DNA from 3 places in the Lysinibacillus sp. FSL L8-0312 genome. Region 1 is predicted to be linked to each of the others. Evidence: riboswitches for the same ligand, from Rfam matches in the RefSeq annotation. Region 1 holds a riboswitch; each other region holds the start of a gene.
What was found. Region 1 has a riboswitch for cobalamin ahead of MHI22_RS03535 (ABC transporter substrate-binding protein). Riboswitches for the same ligand answer to the same signal wherever they lie in the genome.

Region 1 (6,211 bases):
GCTCTAGGAGGCGCCATGAAAACAACAAGTGTGGATGTAGCTAAACGCAGTCTTGCCAAAACCATTGAGCAATTCAGTGTGAATCAAATTGATTATGAAGCACAGGATATTAAAGTAATGGACGTTTTCCATTATTTTAAATATGCGCAGCGTCACGCCTTACAATTTGATCTTGTTGTATTAGACCCACCTAGCTTTGCCCGTACGAAGCAAATGACATTTTCAACAGCAAAGGACTACCCTAAATTACTGAAGGATGCCATTGCTATTACCGCTAAAAATGGCATCATTGTCGCTTCCACAAATAATGCTAGCTTTGGGATGAAAAAGTTTAAAGGCTTTATTGACCAAGCATTTAAAGAAACTCGTACACGCTATAAAATTGTAGAGGAATACGGTTTACCAAAGGATTTCCGTGTTTCACGTGAATACCCTGAATTTAATTATTTGAAAGTCGTCTTTATTCAAAAAATGGACTAACAGGAATTCAAGACAGAATCATTTCTTTATGATTCTGTCTTTTTATATAAAAAAGTGACCTAAGAAATTCATTTCTTAAGTCACCTCTGAATACTACTTATAGATAGTTCACAAACCAATCGCGAATATATTCAAGTCGATTGATTCTTAAAGTTGGTTTTCCGCTCCTTGACAGTTCATGATTGGACTCAGGGAAGCGCACGAATTTTGTTTCTTTTTTACGATGCTTTAAGGCGATAAATAATTGCTCCGCCTGCTCAATTGGACAGCGATAGTCTTTTTCAGCGTGTAAAATGAGCAATGGTGTTTCGATATTATTGACATATTTCAGCGGTGAATGATGCCAAAGCTTTTCGATATCGTCAAGTCCCGCAAGAATTTGCCAATCTGTAAAGTAATACCCAATATCACTGACACCGTAAAAGCTAATCCAGTTCGAAATAGAGCGCTGCGTCACAGCTGCTTTAAAGCGATTCGTCTGGCCAACAATCCAGTTGGTCATAAAGCCGCCATAGCTCCCACCTGTCACCCCGAGACGGTCTGCATCAATAAAATCATAGTGCTCCAGCACATAGTCCACAGCCGCCATTAGATCCTCATAATCATTGCCACCATAATCACCACGCACTGCATCAACAAACGTTTGACCATAGCCATGACTGCCACGTGGGTTCGTATATAGCACCGCAAATCCTTGTGCAGCTAGAATTTGGAACTCATTAAAATAAGTATTGGCATACATCGCATGTGGCCCGCCATGAATTTCAAGCACTAGAGGATATTTTTTCCCTTCCTCATAACCAACTGGCTTCATGATCCAACCATTTACCTTCCAGCCCTCTGCTCCCTCAAATTCAATGGCTTCTGGAACAGCTAATGCTCTCGTCTTTAAAAATTCTTCATTGATGGACGTCAGCTGTTCTTTTTCACCCGTTTTTAGGTTGACGAAAAATAAATCGCCAGGATTCGTCGTTGTACTAATGGCTACGACTGCTTGATCATGTTGTGCATCAAGTGAAAAACCATAGACATATTGATCATCGTGAATAGCTGGATAGATTTCACCATCTATATTTCCGAAATAAATCGCAGCATTACCGTGATCTGTTACTTGGAAGTAGAAGCTATGATTATCATTCAACCATTGAACACGTGGTGACACCACACCTTGAAGAAAATCGCCGATTGCAAAATCCCCAATAGGGGCGTCAAATTCACTTGTTACACATGTCAGCAGATTTTGTTGCAAATCATAGAGCCATAGCTTTGCTTGTGTAGCATTTTCAAATTCTCTTTCACTACCTATGAAAGAGATGAAGCGACTGTTTGGAGACCATGACGTTTGGTAATACATACCTGTTCCCTCTGTTAACGGACGCGCTTGCTTTGTTTCTACATCTAATAAATAGATATCACTCTTAAATGAAAAATCTGTATCCTCTGCTACATCAGCTAAGTACGTCATATATTGACCATCAGGTGACCATGTACCAAGATGGACATGATTGTTTCCTTTCGTCACTTGCTCTAACTCGCCCGATTCTAAATAGACGATCGCAATTTGACTAAACTGCTCCATATCCAAAAAACCTGCAGCATCCGATTTATGTTTCATCTTGTCTATTTCTAGAGGCTTTAGTTCTTTTTCTTCTTTCTTTTCATCCGTTACCTTATCCAAAATCGTTTCATCTTTACCTAGCTTGATAGAAAAGGCCATTTTCTTGCCGCATGGTGACCACACAGGTGATGTCACACCATTTTTACAATATGTCACCTGCTTTGCCTCTCCGCCTGCTTTTGAAAGAACATAAATTTGCGACTTGCCTGTTCTAGTGGATAAAAACGCAACTTGACTACCATCAGGTGACCATATAGGAGAACTTATTCTATCCTCCCCAAATGTCCATTGCTGTGGTGTTTTGTTCTTCAGGTTTATGTAAAACAAATTCGAGACATAATCTTTTTTCTTCTCATCAATACGTGTCTCAACATAAACTACCTCAGTCCCGTCAGGTGAGAGCTGTGGATCGGCTACTGATTTCAAGTGGTAAAGATCTTCTGGTTGAATCCCTTGTTTCGATGTCATGTTCTTGCTCCTTTGTATTGTCATTTTCTGTACTCTACTACAATACTTCGACACCCTAAGTAATATTCCTGCTAGTTAATTGATTTTTTTACTAATTCCCAATATTCGGTTGATTTTGTTCTGTGATAAAATTTAAAAAAGGGTTCATTCGGACGAGCATGTTCCTTATAAAGGTTCATCATTTGTAGCAAAAAATCTTCAATGTGCTCGACACCTACCTTTTTCGCAAATAACGTGCCCGCCTGCGCCTTTGCCCCCATCGGTACAGCACCTAAGTAAACATCAAAGCTCTCCTGCTGATAAACGAGTCCAATATCATCATAGACTGCATTGTAGCAGGCTGACGCACAGCCATTGATGTTAACACGTACTCTTGCAGGTACCTCGATCCCCTCTAAAGCATGATAAAGCTGTTCGGTTATCGGAGCAGCCTCCATCTTTTCACCATCACAAAAATCACAGGCCTTCATCGCGATGATGGGTCCTGATGGTGCAACATAAAGACCCACTTCTCGTAAGGCTTGCATAGCCTCTGTCACGGCACTCGTTGGAATGGACACTAAAATACTATAGGAGGCCGAATACTTAATCGCCCCCTTTTCGCCAGCAATCTCTGCTATTTTTTGAAATTGTGCAGGCGTATAATGCTTATTAATAATACCCGGGCTGACAGCTAAGCGTGTATATTCGCCATGACGATTAAGTGTTTCAAATGTTTGATCTGGTACGTTTTTCTGAAATGCATTCATTGATATCGCTCCTTATGAAAAAGGAGCTAGCACAATGCTAGCTCGGAATTTTAAAAGTTATCAGGATAGAAGCCCTTCGCTAAAATTTCAATAGCCTGTGCCGCACGAACGCCTTCAGACGCAGCTGACAGTGGCAGGATGACAAAGCGATCATTTTTAACAGCTTCCATCTCCTTTAATGCTGGATCATTTTTTAAGAATTGAATCTTTTGTTCGGCCGTTGTTTCACCATAATCGATCACGACAACTACCTCGGGATTACGGTCTACCGCATCTTCCTTCGACACGGTTGTCCAGCCTGATTCCACATCACCAAAAATATTTTGACCACCAGCGATTGACACTAGTTCATTCATAAAGTTTTGACCAGCTGTAAAGACATCCTTTTCACCGCTATCAAATACGAGAACACGTAATTTCTCACTATCTTTTGGTAATTTAGCTTGAATTGCCTCCACATCTTGCGTCATTTGCTCAATTAAGGCTTCTCCACGATCCTCAATACGGAAAATTTTTGCGATATTACGAATATCAGTGAAAATATCCTCTAGTGTTGGCTTTGTCATATTGGAAGCCGTATGTAAATACGTATGAATGCCTAACTCCTCAAGCTCTTCCGGTGTTCCAACACCCTTTTCACCAAAGCCACTCTTCCAGCCTGCATATAAGAAATCAGCCTCGGCATCAATTACTTGCTCCTTCGTTGGGTATTGATCAGAAAGCACAGGCACTTTATCGTATGCTTCTTGTAGGGGCTCGTAGATTTTATCATCTAAGTAAGCTGTGCCTACCATGGAATCCTCTAAGCCTAGCGCTAGCATAATCTCTGTCACATGCTGATTTAAACTAATCGCTTTTGTAGGTGCTTCCTTATATGTTTGAGTTGTTTCATTATTGTCAATGGTTACTTCCGTTGCTGCCTCAGATGGCTCAACCTTCTCATCTTGCGCTGCTGATTCAGGTTTGTCCTTTGCATTACAAGCCCCTAAAACAGCGACCAAGGCAATGACCATCACCAGCCATAAACTTTCCCATTTCTTCATGTCCTTTTCTCCTTTGTTGTTCATCTATAGAAAGAAATCAAAGACTTCTTTGCTACCAGGATTCGTGGGAAGGGCATAAAAAAACCCTCTTGTCGCCAAGAGAGTAGCATAGTGAAAAAACGGTACATTACCTTTATCACTATCCCCATCCTCGTGGTTCTTAGTCAAAAAACACATACTGGCAGGTATCCTGGCTTAGGTTCATCATCTATACGCCTTCCCATAGTTAAACTACAGTGGCATGCTGTACAGACTCCCCATTTACAGTTGCGGGACAGCATCGGAATTGCACCGATTTCCCTTTTAAGCAAATGACAAATGCCATTTGCACCAATACGTTCTATAATGGTTAATACTATTGATAGACTAGCAGAAGAAAATTTGTAGCTCAATCAGTAGTATATTGCTAAATATATAATCATCATTATATTAGCACTATTTCGACAAAAATACGAACTATTTTACAAGAAATATATAGGCTAGTATTCTGTTACAATGAAAAGATAGCTATAGATAGAAACGAGGATAGGTTATGTACAAAACAATTGGTGTACTTGCGCATGTGGATGCAGGTAAAACAACCTTCTCTGAGCAAGTACTTTTTCATACACAAAGCATTCAAGCTCGTGGTCGAGTGGATCATCAGGATACCTTTCTCGATCATCATGAGCTAGAGCGCAAGCGTGGTATTACCATTTTTGCCGAGCAAGGTCGCATGAACATAGGCGACGATACATACACGTTGATTGATACACCAGGGCATGTCGACTTCTCCCCTGAGATGGAGCGCGCCATTCGTGTGATGGATTATGCCATTGTTATCATTAGTGCGGTCGAGGGCGTACAGGGTCATACGGAAACCGTGTGGCAGCTTTTACGCAAATACCATGTCCCAACATTCTTCTTTATCAATAAAATTGATCGCGAAGGAGCCAATGTGGAGGCCGTTATGACACAGCTCCGCAAGGATTGTTCCCAGCAGGTGCTGTTCGTCGATGAACCGCTTCGTACTGATTATGTTTCAAGCGGCATCATGGAATGGTTGGCTGAGCGTAATGAAGAGCTGCTCGATGCCTTTTTGAATGAGTCATTGGAGCATGAGCAATGTCTTACTCAGCTACAGACCATGATTCAAAAGGAATGTGCCTTCCCCTGCTTTACAGGGTCTGCCCTAAAGGATGAGGGCATCAAGGAATTGCTTGCCCAGCTCCCTCTATTAACAGACACCCATTTTGAAGTGAATGCACCGTTTGAGGGAGAGGTTTTTAAAATTCGTCATGACGGCCACCAGCGTTTAACATTTATGAAGGCTGTCAAGGGCGTTTTACATGTTCGGGATGAATTTTCGTTTGAAGAAGTGACAGAAAAAGTGACTGAAATTCGCCTCTATAATGGCAGTCGCTTTGATACCGTCCAACAGGTTGAAGCGGGAGAGATTTTTGCTGTTAAAGGACTTAGTCAGGCCAATATTGGAGACCGCATCGGCACTACTATGCTGTCACAGCCCTATGAGCTTGTCCCAACGCTACAGGCAAAGGTTCAATATGAGGGCCATCAGCATATCAAGGAAGTGTTACAAATTTTCCGTTTACTAGAAGCAGAAGAGCCTTCCTTACGTGTGGTTTGGCAGGAAAAGTTCCAGGAAATCCATGTGCACATTATGGGCGTTATTCAGTTGGAGGTACTGATAGAAGTGTTAATGAAGCGTTTTTCATTAACGGTCTCCTTTGGCGAGCCCCAAATTTTATATATGGAAACCATTGTGACGACGGTGACAGGCTATGGTCATTTTGAGCCCCTCAAGCATTATGCAGAAGTTCATTTACTAATGGAGCCCAATCCTCGAGGAGTAG
Region 2 (6,211 bases), 170 kb from region 1:
AGTATGTCAGTCATAGCTAGCATCTTCCCATTAGGGCAAGATGTTTTTTTTATGAATAAATAGGGGTGAACAAGATGACATCACATTCAATTTCATTTTATATAAATCAGTTAAAGCAGCAAATTATGAACAACCTTTCTGGTGAGCATATTAGGCCATTACAGCTTTATATTAGGAAGTTAATAGAAGAAAACCCAAATGATTATACATCTATTAATGATGCCTATTTAACGATCAAGCATGAATTAGTCGAGACATGTCATGATAGTAGATAAAAAATCTGAAGTGAAGTGAATAATTAAATGGAATGCAAAATGAACAAATCTGAAGACATAATGGACAACATAGATATGAATCAAAAAGTTTTATATAGAAAATTGGATCATTTTGAAATGGAAAGAGGCTTGGTATTAGAAAGTTTAGACATTTTTCTAAGATGGAATCAACAAACACAATACCTTTCTGAAGACAAGCTTCAAAAGCTTTGGATGAAACTGGTAAGGAAGTATAAATTCTCTCTCGATGAATGGGAAAGAACTGCTGGTCATACAAATATCCATGCTTATCTAGTGAAGGAGCAAGGACATGGGTTACAAAAGTTGATGCGCTTTTACAAAGATCGCCACGGCATAAAATGGTTGGAAAATGCATTTCATTATGGAATGTCATTGCTCATTGAAGTTGGAAAAATGCCTGGATTAGAAATGTTTTTCCTAACAAATTTAATATGTTACAGATGGGAAAAGGATTATTTAGAGGATGCAGATGTTCAACAGTTTTTTTGTCATTCAATAAATGGTAAAGTGAAGGAGGTCTATGAAAGTTTCAGGGCTTTCGATCGAGAACAGAGTCTGTTAACCGCAACTACTCTCTATAAACTTTTATCAAAATATAATCCTCATTTTCAAGTGAATTCGGCAGCAACGCCTGAATTTTATAAGGAATTGTCCTTATTTGTCGAAATCGAGTAATCCATACGTTCGACATGTCAAACAGTCTATTATTCTTTAGAATATAGGCTGTTTCTATGTGAAATACGCTAGTATATTTAATGCTCATAGATCCGTAGTAACAAAAAATCTCGTACATAGTTTAGATACACAATGAATTAAGATATAAGTAATAGATGGTGAAATTCCTTCGAAAGTTATAATCGAAAATAATGAATAATCAAAAAATAAAGAAGTTTAGAATCTAGATTTACTTTTTATATGAAGGATGGTACACTTAAAACTATTGAACAACAACTATATATTGTGTTCGTTTTATATAGGTGCTACTATATGTAGTTTAAAAGGGAAGTTCGGTACAATTCCGACGCTGTCCCCGCAACTGTGAAGCTGACAATGATTACAACCACTGTGCATTCGCATGGGAAGGGAATCAGAGGATGAAGCAAAGCCAGGAGACCTGCCTCTATAAAACAATTAATCATTTCTTCGGGGATTAAGAAATGGGAACGTCAGTATTTTTGGTATGGTAACGTTTCCATTTAGCTATCTCTCTAGAGGAGATAGCTTTTTATTATATGAAAAGAGGGATTTCTATGAAACTTTATACGAAAACAATCTGTCCAAAATGCCTTTGGGTAAAATCTGAATTACAACGTGCAGGACTTGATGCAGAAATTGTCAACATTGATCACGATGAACAAGCTAAACAAACAATAATCGATGCAGGTTTTTTAAGTGTGCCTGTTTTAGAAATGAATAATACATTTATAGGAGATGTTAAGGACATAGTTTCTCATATTGAGATGATTGTTCTATGATCGTTTACGCAAGTCGTACAGGAAATGTCCGGAATATTGTTTCCAAATTAAGGGCAGAGTCTGTTGAGCTCTCTGAGGAATTACAATTGAATAAGCCTTATCTTTTAATTACTTATACTGATGGCTTAGGCGATATCCCTGCAAAAGTGGAACGTTTTTTAGAAAAAAACAGAGATTTTTGTAAAGGTGTAGTTGCCAGTGGGAATAGTAACTTTGGGCACAACGTATTTGGGGCTGCTGGCGAGAAAATCGCTGCTACCTATCATGTACCCTTAGTAAGAAAATTAGATTTACGAGGCAATCAAACAGATTATGAAGCCATACAAACGTTTTATGAAACGAGGGTAATAAGATGAAAACCTATTTAAAGCTAAATAATGACGTACTGAATCGTTATAGTTCAACTGGGCTACTTGAATTAGAAAAGGATCGTGAAGCTACACGCCGCTACTTTTTAGAGTATGTCAACGTGCGTTTACGTTACTTTATTGATATTGAAGAAAAAATCCGTTATTTAGTTGATGAGGGCTACTACGAGAAAGCATTTATCGACATGTATGAAATGGAATTTATTAAGAAGTTGTACAAAAAAGCATATGATTATAATTTCCGCTTCCCATCCTTTATGAGTGCAAGTAAATTTTACGATAGCTATGCTATGAAAAGTCGTGATGGAGAAGAGATTTTAGAAAAATATGAGGACCGTATTGTCATTATCGCCTTGTATTTAGCACAAGGGAATACGGTGCTAGCAGAACGTTCTGTCGAAGCAATGATGGAAGCTTATCAGCCTGCTACACCAACAGCATTAAATAGTGGTAAAAAAGCACGTGGTGAATTAGTGAGCTGCTTTAAATTATCGATGGATGATTCCATGAATAGTATTGCTGAAAATATTGGTTATTGCTTAGAGCTATCAAGACTTGGCGGTGGGGTTGGAGTTAACTTAACTGATTTACGCCCTTTAGGTGACCCTATTAAAGAGATTCTAAATCGTGCCAGTGGTGTCATCCCAGTTGCTAAACTGTTAGAAAATTCTTTCAGTTATTCCAATCAACTAGGGCAGCGAAATGGCTCTGGTGTTGTCTATTTAAATATTTTCCATGCAGACATTGAAAATTTCATTTCATCTAAAAAACCGAATGCCGATGATAAAATTCGCCTCGCAACATTATCAACAGGAATAATTATACCAAGTATTTTCTTCGAACTTATGAAACGTGATAAAGATATTGTCTTGTTCAGCCCATATGATATTTTCAAAGAATATGGCAAACGCATGTCTGAGATTTCCATTTCAGATATGTACTATGAGCTACTTGATAACCCTAAAATTCGTAAAATTAAACGTTTGAATGCACGTAGGCTGTATACAGAAGTGAAAAAAGCACAATTTGAATCGGGCTATCCGTTTGAAATTTTTGATGATAATGTCAATGAAGTGCATCCATTAAAAAACATCGGTCGCGTAAAAATGTCCAATCTATGTACCGAAATCCTGCAAGTTCAAGAAACAAGCATTATTACAGATCAAGATCAACCGAATGACTATGGATTAGATGTATCCTGTAACTTAGGGTCTATTGATATTCATGCAGCAAGTAAGGTCAATGATTTCGAAGCCTTAATCGATACGGCTATGCACCTATTAACAAATGTGTCGCAAATGACGCACATTAAAAATGTACCGTCTGTTGCAAAAGCCAATCAATTAATGCATTCAGTAGGACTTGGTTGTATGAACCTCCACGGCCATCTTGTGACGGAGGGCATTTTATATGGCTCTAAAGAATCGATTGATTTCATGGATCGTTTTATGGAAGCAATGAACTTTTATTCACTCAAATCATCGATGGAAATGGCTAAAGAAAAAGCTGCAACTTTTTATCGATTTGAGGACAGTGATTATGCATCAGGTAGCTACTTTGACCAATATGTCAATAAAATCGACGAAGAACTATCACCCGTTGTGTTAAAAGCACTTGGCAATGTTCCAATCATTACGAAAAACATGTGGGAAACGCTTAAGCAAGATGTGATGCAATATGGTCTATTCCATTCCTATCGTTTGGCTATTGCACCAACTGGCAGTATTTCCTACATACGTAGCTGTACGGCTTCTATTGCGCCATGTACTGAGCGTGTAGAGGTTCGTGATTATGCAGATAGTAGAACGATTTATCCAATGCCTCATTTAACAAATGATAACAGTCATTTATATGTAGAGGCATATGATGTTAATCCGTATGATTTAATTGATTTGTACTCTGCTTCTCAAAAACACGTTGACCAAGGTATTTCCATGACGCTTTATGTAACAGATAATTGGACAACTGAACAATTAGCTAAAGTATACATTTATGCATGGGTAAAGGGCATTAAGTCCGTTTACTATGTTCGTCAACGATTACAAAGCTTAGAGGAGTGTGTAGCATGTCAAATATAATTTATGAGGCGGTCAATTGGAATAAGGCAACGAGTGAACTTGCCCAAATATTTTGGGACCAGCAATGGAAGCAAATTTGGTTTCCTGAGGAAATTGCGGTCAGTAAAGATATCAAACAGTGGAAAAGCTTTGAGCATCAAGACACGTATAAAAAAGTGTTCGCGGGATTAACGTTACTGGATACAGTTCAGACCAATATAGGGATGAATCGTGTGGCCGCTTATACAGACGATTTACAAGAGAAGGCTGTCCTAACCGTTTTTGATGCATTTGAGGCAATCCACGCCAAATCCTATTCTTATATTTTTACAACGCTTTGTACAAACAAAGAAATAGATGAGTTATTTGAATGGGTCAAAAAAAATGAGTTTCTACAATATAAGGCCAATAAAATTGCGGATATTTATAATAGTATCGAAGAAAACGATCCAGAAAGCTTATGGAAAGCGATGTTCTCCTCCGTTATGCTCGAATCTTTCCTTTTCTATTCTGGCTTTTTCTACCCGCTGTACTTAGGAGGACAAGGCTTCCTACGAAACAGTGCTGAGATTATTTCACTTATTTTACGCGACGAATCCATCCATGGTGTCGCAGTTGGATTTTTTGCTCAAAATCTATTCAAGCAATTTTCAAAAGAAAAACAAGAAGAGCTAAATTTATGGGGCTATGAGCTATTATTAGATTTATATCAGAATGAAATGAAATATACGGATGATATTTATGCGGAAACAGGATTATCACCTGAAGTGAGAGCCTATGTACGATATAATGCTAATAAAGCCTTAATGAATGTTGGTTTTGAAGCAATGTTTCCAGAAGAAGAAGTCAATCCGATTGTGATGAACGGTATTCGTAATGAAGGCTCCACATATGATTTCTTTTCACAAAAGGGAGCTACCTATGCTAAAGCAAAAGTAGCGCCAATTACAGATGACACATTTAATTTTAATCGTTAGGATGGAGAACAATGAACGTAGAAGTAAAAATCAAAAGAGTACACGCGGATGCAATACTACCAATGCAAGCCAATCCTGGTGATGCGGGCATGGATCTCTACTCCATTGAAGCAGTAGAAATACCAGCAGGCGTAGCCAAACTTATTAAAACAGGTATACAGATTGAATTACCTAAAGGAACGGAAGCCCAAATTCGACCAAGAAGTGGACTAGCATTAAAGCATAGTGTAACCGTACTGAATAGCCCAGGCACAATTGATGAAGGCTACAGAGGGGAAATCGGCGTTATTTTAATCAACCACGGCCAAGAACCGTTTATCGTCGAAAAATCTATGCGTATCGCCCAAATGGTCATTCAATTTGTTCCATCCATTCAATTAGTAGAAGTAGATGAATTATCACAAACGATCCGAGGAGCATCTGGATTTGGAGCAAGTGGTACTAAATAGAATTGATTAGTTTAAAAAGATGACAAAGAAATCCTGTGTGTATATACATGCAGGATTTTTTTGTTGTCAGTAAGGATAGTCTGTTTAAAGCTTAGCAGAGCTACACATGAAAGCAATGGACATTAAAAAAGATGACGTCGGTTACTTACCAAAGTCATCCCATTACGGCATAATCAACAGCTACATCTAAAAATATAAACAGCTTTTAATTTTCATCTGTCTACCTAATAGGCAGCATATCACCACGAATATGTGCTCTTCTTTCTTTGTTCATCTTGGTAATTAACTAGATTCCAGATGAAAGATCGAAAGTATATGGTTTAAATTGGGATAATAATATAAAATTTATATATATACCATTTTTATTGTAGCTAATAGTGTTGGGATTGGGGGCGGAAATTATAAAGAAGAAATTATGGAGTACAGGTTTATTACTAGTATGTATTTTTCTCGTTGCTTGTGAGTTCAATCAACAGGAAGGGAAAGAAGCGTCTACTATTGCTCAAAAGGTGAATACAGAAGAATTTATACCAAAGGCGATAAGCCCTGGTAATTTTAGTGAATATGATATGGCACTTAAGATGGATAA
Region 3 (6,211 bases), 160 kb from region 1:
CTTGATCAGCACAAACTTCATTAATCTTGCTGTATTGTTTTTGAGAATAATGGGTGCTAATGTTTTGCTGGAACTTATCGATGATTTGAGGGAATGCTTCCTCACGACGGAAACGGTGTCCTAAAGGATATTCACATTCAATAAGCTCAGATGATGTGCCATCTTTGTAATAAACTTGAACAGCATTGGCAATCGAACGTTTCTCAGGATCTAGGTAATCAATTGTATATTGGGGTTTTTCCACAACCACCATTTTATTTCTTAAATTATCGATACGTGGATCTGCAGCCACTTCATCTTCATAGTGGTCTGCTGTAATATCGCCATAGATAAGCCCTATTGCTGTAATGTATTGAAGACAGTGATCACGATCAGCTGGGTTATTAAGAGGTCCTTCCTTATCGATAATTCGTATAGCGGATTCATGGGTCGTAATTTGAATGCGTTCAATGTCCTGTAAACGATTTTTCACTTCATTGTGTAAATGAACGGCACATTCGGCAGCTGTTTGTGCATGGAATTCAGCTGGATAAGAAACTTTAAATAGAACATTTTCCATCACATAAGATGCTAGTGGTCTAGCAAGCTTTAATTCTTGCTTATTAAAGAGAACATCTTGGAAGCCCCAGCCAGGTGCAGATAAGGCCGTTGCATAGCCCATTTCGCCTTTCACAGCCATCATGGCTAAGTGTACTGCCCTGCTTGTTGCATCACCAGCAGCCCATGATTTTCTAGAACCCGTATTCGGTGCATGGCGATATGTTCGTAGGCTCGAATTATCAATCCAAGCATTTGATAAGGCGTTGACAATTTCCTGATGAGTGCCACCTAATGCCTTTGTCACAACAGCTGTTGTCGCAATTTTGACAAACAGTACATGGTCTAACCCAACACGATTTAAGCTATTTTCTAATGCGAGAATACCTTGTATTTCATGGGCCTGTATCATCATTTCTAATACGTCTTTCATTTTAAGTGGCTCTTTCCCTTCAGCAACACGCACGCGACTCAAATAATCAGCCACAGCTAATATGCCCCCTAAATTATCAGAAGGGTGTCCCCATTCAGCCGCAAGCCAAGTGTCGTTGTAATCCAGCCAACGAATCATACAACCGATATTAAAGGCACCTTTTACAGGATCAAGAACATAGGAAGTGCCTGGAACTCGTGTACCATTGGGAACGACTGTGCCTGGTACTACTGGGCCAAGAAGTTTCGTGCATTCAGGATATTGTAAGGCCAAAATGCCACACCCTAATGTATCTAATAATACATAGCGTGCCGTTTCGTATGCTTCTTCACTTGTAATAGTTGTATTGACTACGTAATCCGCAATATCTGTAAGTAATTGATCTGTCTTAGATATGTCATTTGTTTTAATCATCTATATCTTCCTTTCAAGGCATGAATTTGATATACTAGTATGCTGATAGGCATTGGTCAGAATGCCCATCAGCTCTATGGCGAGTTGTTAAAACTTGATTATACCGACAATTCTTCAAGGTTATGACGCTCGCCAATATAATGGACACGAGGTCTAAATAATCGGTTATTGTCATGCTGCTCAATGACGTGAGCACATAAGCCAATCGTTCGTGAGCCAAAAAAGATAGGTGTATAGATTTCAATTGGCAAGCCAAGCATGTAGTATACTGGTGCTGCATAATAATCTAAATTTGGGTACAAGCTCTTTTCTTGTGCCATCACCTTCTCACCAGCTTCACACATGTGATATAAGCGATCATCCCCTTGTGCCAAACATAATTTATGCAAAGCCTCTTTCATAATCTGTGCTCTTGGGTCCATCTTTTTCATATAAACACGGTGACCAAAGCCCATAATTTTTTCTTTATTTTGCAGTTTATTTTTCAGCAAGGCTTCAAAGCCTGCTACTGTTTTGGCTTCTAGAAGCATGTACATGACTGCCTCGTTGGCCCCTCCATGTAAATTTCCTTTCAATGATGCGACAGCTCCAGTTAAAGCACCGTACAAATCAGATTGTGTAGAGGCAATAACACGAGCTGTAAACGTCGAATTTGGCATCTCATGCTCACTATATAAAACGAGAGACTGATCAAAAATTTCTTCTTCTAACGCCGTTGGTTTTCTACCAGTAATCATGTAATAAAAATTGGCGCTATAGGAAAGCTGACTATCTGGCTCCACAACATCTTGTCCGTTTAAGACACGATAGCTATTGGCTACGATGTTAGGCATACCGCCTAAAAGTCTATAAGCTCGCGTCAAGTTCATTTCAGTAGAACGATCATTGATGTGCTGATCAAAGCCTGCTAAAACAGAAATTCCAGTTCTCAGTCCATCCATCGCATGTGTTTCATTAGGCAAGAGCTTGAAGATTTGGAAGATCTCTTGTGGAACCTGATAATGTGCTTTTAATTTGTCCTGTAAGTCAGCCTGTTGCTCGGTAGTTGGTATTTCTCCATGCAGCAATAAGTACACAATATCTAAATACGAATATCGCTGTGATAATTCAATCAAGTCATAGCCTCGAATAACTATTTGACTTCCTACAGTGTCTAAAAAAGATAATTTTGTTTCAGCAGCAATGACCCCATCAAGACCTGGTGAATAAGTTAACTCCATTCAATGACAGCCCCTTTGTTTAATTATTCTTGTAAGCGTTACCATTCCAACACGAAAGAACAACAAAAAAACAACTTCTACCCCTTTTTAGAAGTTGTTAATCTACAAAAGCATGACAGACCAAATAACAGTGAATTTACAGGAATTCACAAAAATCATGCAGTAGCTAACACCTCCCTATCCTCGTAGGTCAATTGATGCTTATTTTGTGGCAGGTCTCCTGACTTATAATCAACACTTCAATAACACCTTCCCATTTTGACAAACAAAACAGTGGCCTTGTTATCGAGCTCCTAAATACAGTTGCGGGACAGTGTTGGACTCTCACCAACTTCCCTTTTAATCAAATGGAATGAACCCCATTTGAACCACCAAAATTTAGCATATTCAATTTGTCTATTTACCTTAACATAGAGTTTTCAAAACAATCAATATAGGTAAAATTCAGAAAAGACTGATTATAAAAAGCTATTTTTCATTTTTGATTGACTATTCTGCATTTTTGAGCATTATTTTGTACAAAAAAAGATTGTTCATCTATACCCATAACTCCATTTTCAAGGGTTATAAGTAAAATAGAGGTCTTTATAATAAGAAAGGCGAATAGTTTTTTTATAATATAGAGGAGGAGCACATATGGGCTATATTTCAGAATTAAGGAAACACATCGGTAGTAGACCGATTATCAGTATCGGGGCGACAATTCTTGTAGTCAACGATGACAAGAAAATTCTCTTTCAACATCGTTCAGATACGTTGGATTGGGGATTACCTGGTGGCTCAATGGAACTGAATGAAACTGCTACCCGTGAACTTCATGAAGAAACAGGACTGGTAGCGAATGAATTGGACTTGATTGGTGTTTTTTCAGGGCCAAATTATTATTTTCAATATCCAAATGGGGATGAAATCTATACAGTTATTCATCTTTATAGTGCGAAAAATGTCAGTGGTGTATTAGAGATGAGGGATGGTGAGAGTTTGAATCTTACCTATTTCAGTAAAAATGAGCTACCAGATCATCTTGAGAAAAGAACAAAAACACTCTTAGACAATCTAGAGGACAAATTGTGGAATTTAGATAGTTCTTTTGCAAAGAATTCTCTTTAAATAACAAAGAGCATGCTTTTTATGAAAACATGCTCCCATCTTAACTATTAGGTTATTACAGTCTAACCTTAACCTCTGTACCGTCTTGTGCCTTGACATCTACTAGCACGAGCCCTTTATAATTTTGTAGTTCCTTGATAATAGGCTTGAGCATTTCTTTGTCAATGAATGGAAAGGAAAAGTCGATTTTTTTTCTGTCGAAGTATGCCTTTGTCCATTTGTTGACACTTTGCTGAATCCATTTTGAAGTCAAAATGGAAAGAACAATGGTTAGCACAGCATATGGAACAGGAACGGTAAAACGAACGTCTTTTGCTTTCACTTTTACATGCATCATAAGTCGCCTCTACTCAATGAAAACTGAAACGGTATCTCCGTTTGCCGATTTTATGTCCACAATTTGTCCATCTAATTCATTTTCGATGGCTTCAAGAAGAAGATTGATATCGATATCTTTCACGTATTTTTCCGATTGCGGAATACTCGCAGCGATACTGTGTCCAGCCATTAACACAGCCTTGACAAGTTTTATAGGCAAATTCACAGTGACATTATCATTTTCAGTGGACACCACACGAACCTTTAACGTTTTATCTAAATACTTCGTTTTTTCCAGAAATTTATTACCTGACTCCTCTTTCTCTTGTAACACTTGAATCAGCTCTGACCCTTTATCAGCATCAATTTTTCCCTCTTGAATCATGGTTAACACTTTAGTAATTTCCTCTTTCATGTAGCATTCCTCCCTATTCGTCTTTTAAGAGTTTTATGGCCTCATCAGTTGTGATTTCGCCATTTTCCAACATGCTTACAATTTTTTTCTCGTCTACTTCATTTTTCTTCTTTTGGACATAGCCAAGGGATGAGATAATGTCATTTAGCTTGCCTCGCACAGTTGGGTACGAAATGCCCAGTTCCTTTTCTACTTCCTTAATATTCCCTCGACATGTTAAAAATACTTCCACAAAATGAAGCTGATCCTGTGATAAGGATGCTAGCTTCGACAATTCAAACTCATTTTCAATCGTCGTTTGACAATGAGAACACTGTAACTTCGTAATTTTCAATGTTTTACTGCAGACAGGACAATTTGTGATTACTTGATAAGCCATAGTGAACTCCTTCCTTTAAGTTAAATTGATTATATACCAAATAATTTAAAAAAGTAAATAATAAAATTAATTTATTAAATGAAAATATCAATAAAGTTAATTACCTGATTAATATTATTAATAAAAAGAAAAACACCATTCTAATGCAAAATGGCGTTTCTTTAATAGATGACTCTTACTAATGTTTGGAGCAAATGAGGTAATCCAACTGGCCTCTATCATTACCAGCCCATACCTCCATGCCCATTGTATACGTGTTTTCTATATTATGATCATTTCGTTTTATGTTTTCTTTCTCGCGGGTGTGAAGGCAAAATAGCATGATATAATTGTTGTGAAGCAGGATGCTCATATGCTCCATCCTTGCCAATCTCCTCCACTAGCCGACCATGCTGCATGACAAGGATACGGTCTGACATAAAACGTGTTGCCTGTAAATCATGCGAAATGAAAATGTAAGCAAGCTGTCGCTCTTTTTGAAGTGTTTGTAGTAATTGTATAATCTTTTTTTGTAAAATCATATCAAGACTGCTAATCGCTTCATCTAAGACAATTAATTTTGGCTTTAGCGCAAGAGCTCTAGCGATGTTGACTCGTTGCTGTTGCCCCCCACTAAGCTGCGAAGGATAGTTTTGAGCCATTGCCCTCTCTAACTCTACACAGTCTAGTAATTCCCTTACTTTATGTTGTCGCTCTGTTTTGCTAAAATGCTCGAAATTCAGAAACGGTTCTTCGAGTATTTCAAAAATCGTCTGCTTCGGATTAAATGAATGATAGCTATTTTGAAAAACTGCCTGTAAATCTCTACGTATTCTTTTTTTATGCTTGCTTGGTGCTTCGTATAAATTGACACCTTGAAAGAGCAACTCCCCGTTTGTTGGTCGTTCGATTCCTAAAATAATACGACCTAATGTGCTTTTTCCTGAACCACTTTGACCGACTATTCCTAGACATTCCCCCTCCTGAAGTGAGAATGACACCTTCTGTAATACGGGAACTTCCTGCTTACGCTGGAATAGAAATGGTCTTTGAGCGTAATGCATATCAATATTTTTCACGTCTAGCAGCGTCATTTTTTCACCTCTAAAATAGCATTCTTGCTTGTAATAGTTTCTTTGTATAGGCATGCTGAGGTGCATCAAAGAAATCATAGACATTCGTTTGCTCAATGATTTTTCCTTGATACATAACAGCCACATCGTCAGCTAGTTCAGCAATAACACCTAAATCATGTGTAACAAGAAGTATGGCAGCTTCTGTTTCTACGCGAATACGATCAAATAGTGTTAATACTTGTTTTTGATTGATCGTATCAAGAGCTGTCGTTGGTTCATCAGCAATATAGAGGGAGGCTTGTAGCGCCAATGATAAGGCAATCATCACTC

Region 2: linked by a shared signal. The riboswitch ahead of MHI22_RS04340 (glutaredoxin family protein) and the one ahead of MHI22_RS03535 (ABC transporter substrate-binding protein) in region 1 are both predicted to bind cobalamin.
Region 3: linked by a shared signal. The riboswitch ahead of mmgD (citrate synthase) and the one ahead of MHI22_RS03535 (ABC transporter substrate-binding protein) in region 1 are both predicted to bind cobalamin.

The regions. Positions count from the first base shown of each region.
Region 1 covers NZ_JBBOOV010000001.1:664,764-670,974, reverse strand. Annotated here, with positions in the region: gene MHI22_RS03550 (class I SAM-dependent rRNA methyltransferase) at 1-480, shown strand, start outside; gene MHI22_RS03545 (S9 family peptidase) at 578-2,566, opposite strand; gene MHI22_RS03540 (precorrin-3B methylase) at 2,638-3,315, opposite strand; gene MHI22_RS03535 (ABC transporter substrate-binding protein) at 3,366-4,358, opposite strand; cobalamin riboswitch at 4,522-4,708, opposite strand; gene MHI22_RS03530 (translation factor GTPase family protein) at 4,891-6,211, shown strand, end outside.
Region 2 covers NZ_JBBOOV010000001.1:834,183-840,393, forward strand. Annotated here, with positions in the region: gene MHI22_RS04330 (hypothetical protein) at 75-275, shown strand; gene MHI22_RS04335 (hypothetical protein) at 315-971, shown strand; cobalamin riboswitch at 1,255-1,432, shown strand; gene MHI22_RS04340 (glutaredoxin family protein) at 1,547-1,771, shown strand; gene nrdI (class Ib ribonucleoside-diphosphate reductase assembly flavoprotein NrdI) at 1,768-2,127, shown strand; gene nrdE (class 1b ribonucleoside-diphosphate reductase subunit alpha) at 2,124-4,217, shown strand; gene nrdF (class 1b ribonucleoside-diphosphate reductase subunit beta) at 4,205-5,173, shown strand; gene dut (dUTP diphosphatase) at 5,185-5,622, shown strand; gene MHI22_RS04365 (M1 family metallopeptidase) at 6,009-6,211, shown strand, end outside.
Region 3 covers NZ_JBBOOV010000001.1:822,791-829,001, reverse strand. Annotated here, with positions in the region: gene prpD (2-methylcitrate dehydratase) at 1-1,384, opposite strand, end outside; gene mmgD (citrate synthase) at 1,483-2,604, opposite strand; cobalamin riboswitch at 2,798-2,992, opposite strand; gene MHI22_RS04295 (NUDIX hydrolase) at 3,241-3,714, shown strand; gene MHI22_RS04290 (hypothetical protein) at 3,770-4,051, opposite strand; gene MHI22_RS04285 (SHOCT-like domain-containing protein) at 4,061-4,447, opposite strand; gene MHI22_RS04280 (DUF2089 domain-containing protein) at 4,461-4,826, opposite strand; gene MHI22_RS04275 (ABC transporter ATP-binding protein) at 5,099-5,899, opposite strand; gene MHI22_RS04270 (ABC transporter ATP-binding protein) at 5,910-6,211, opposite strand, start outside.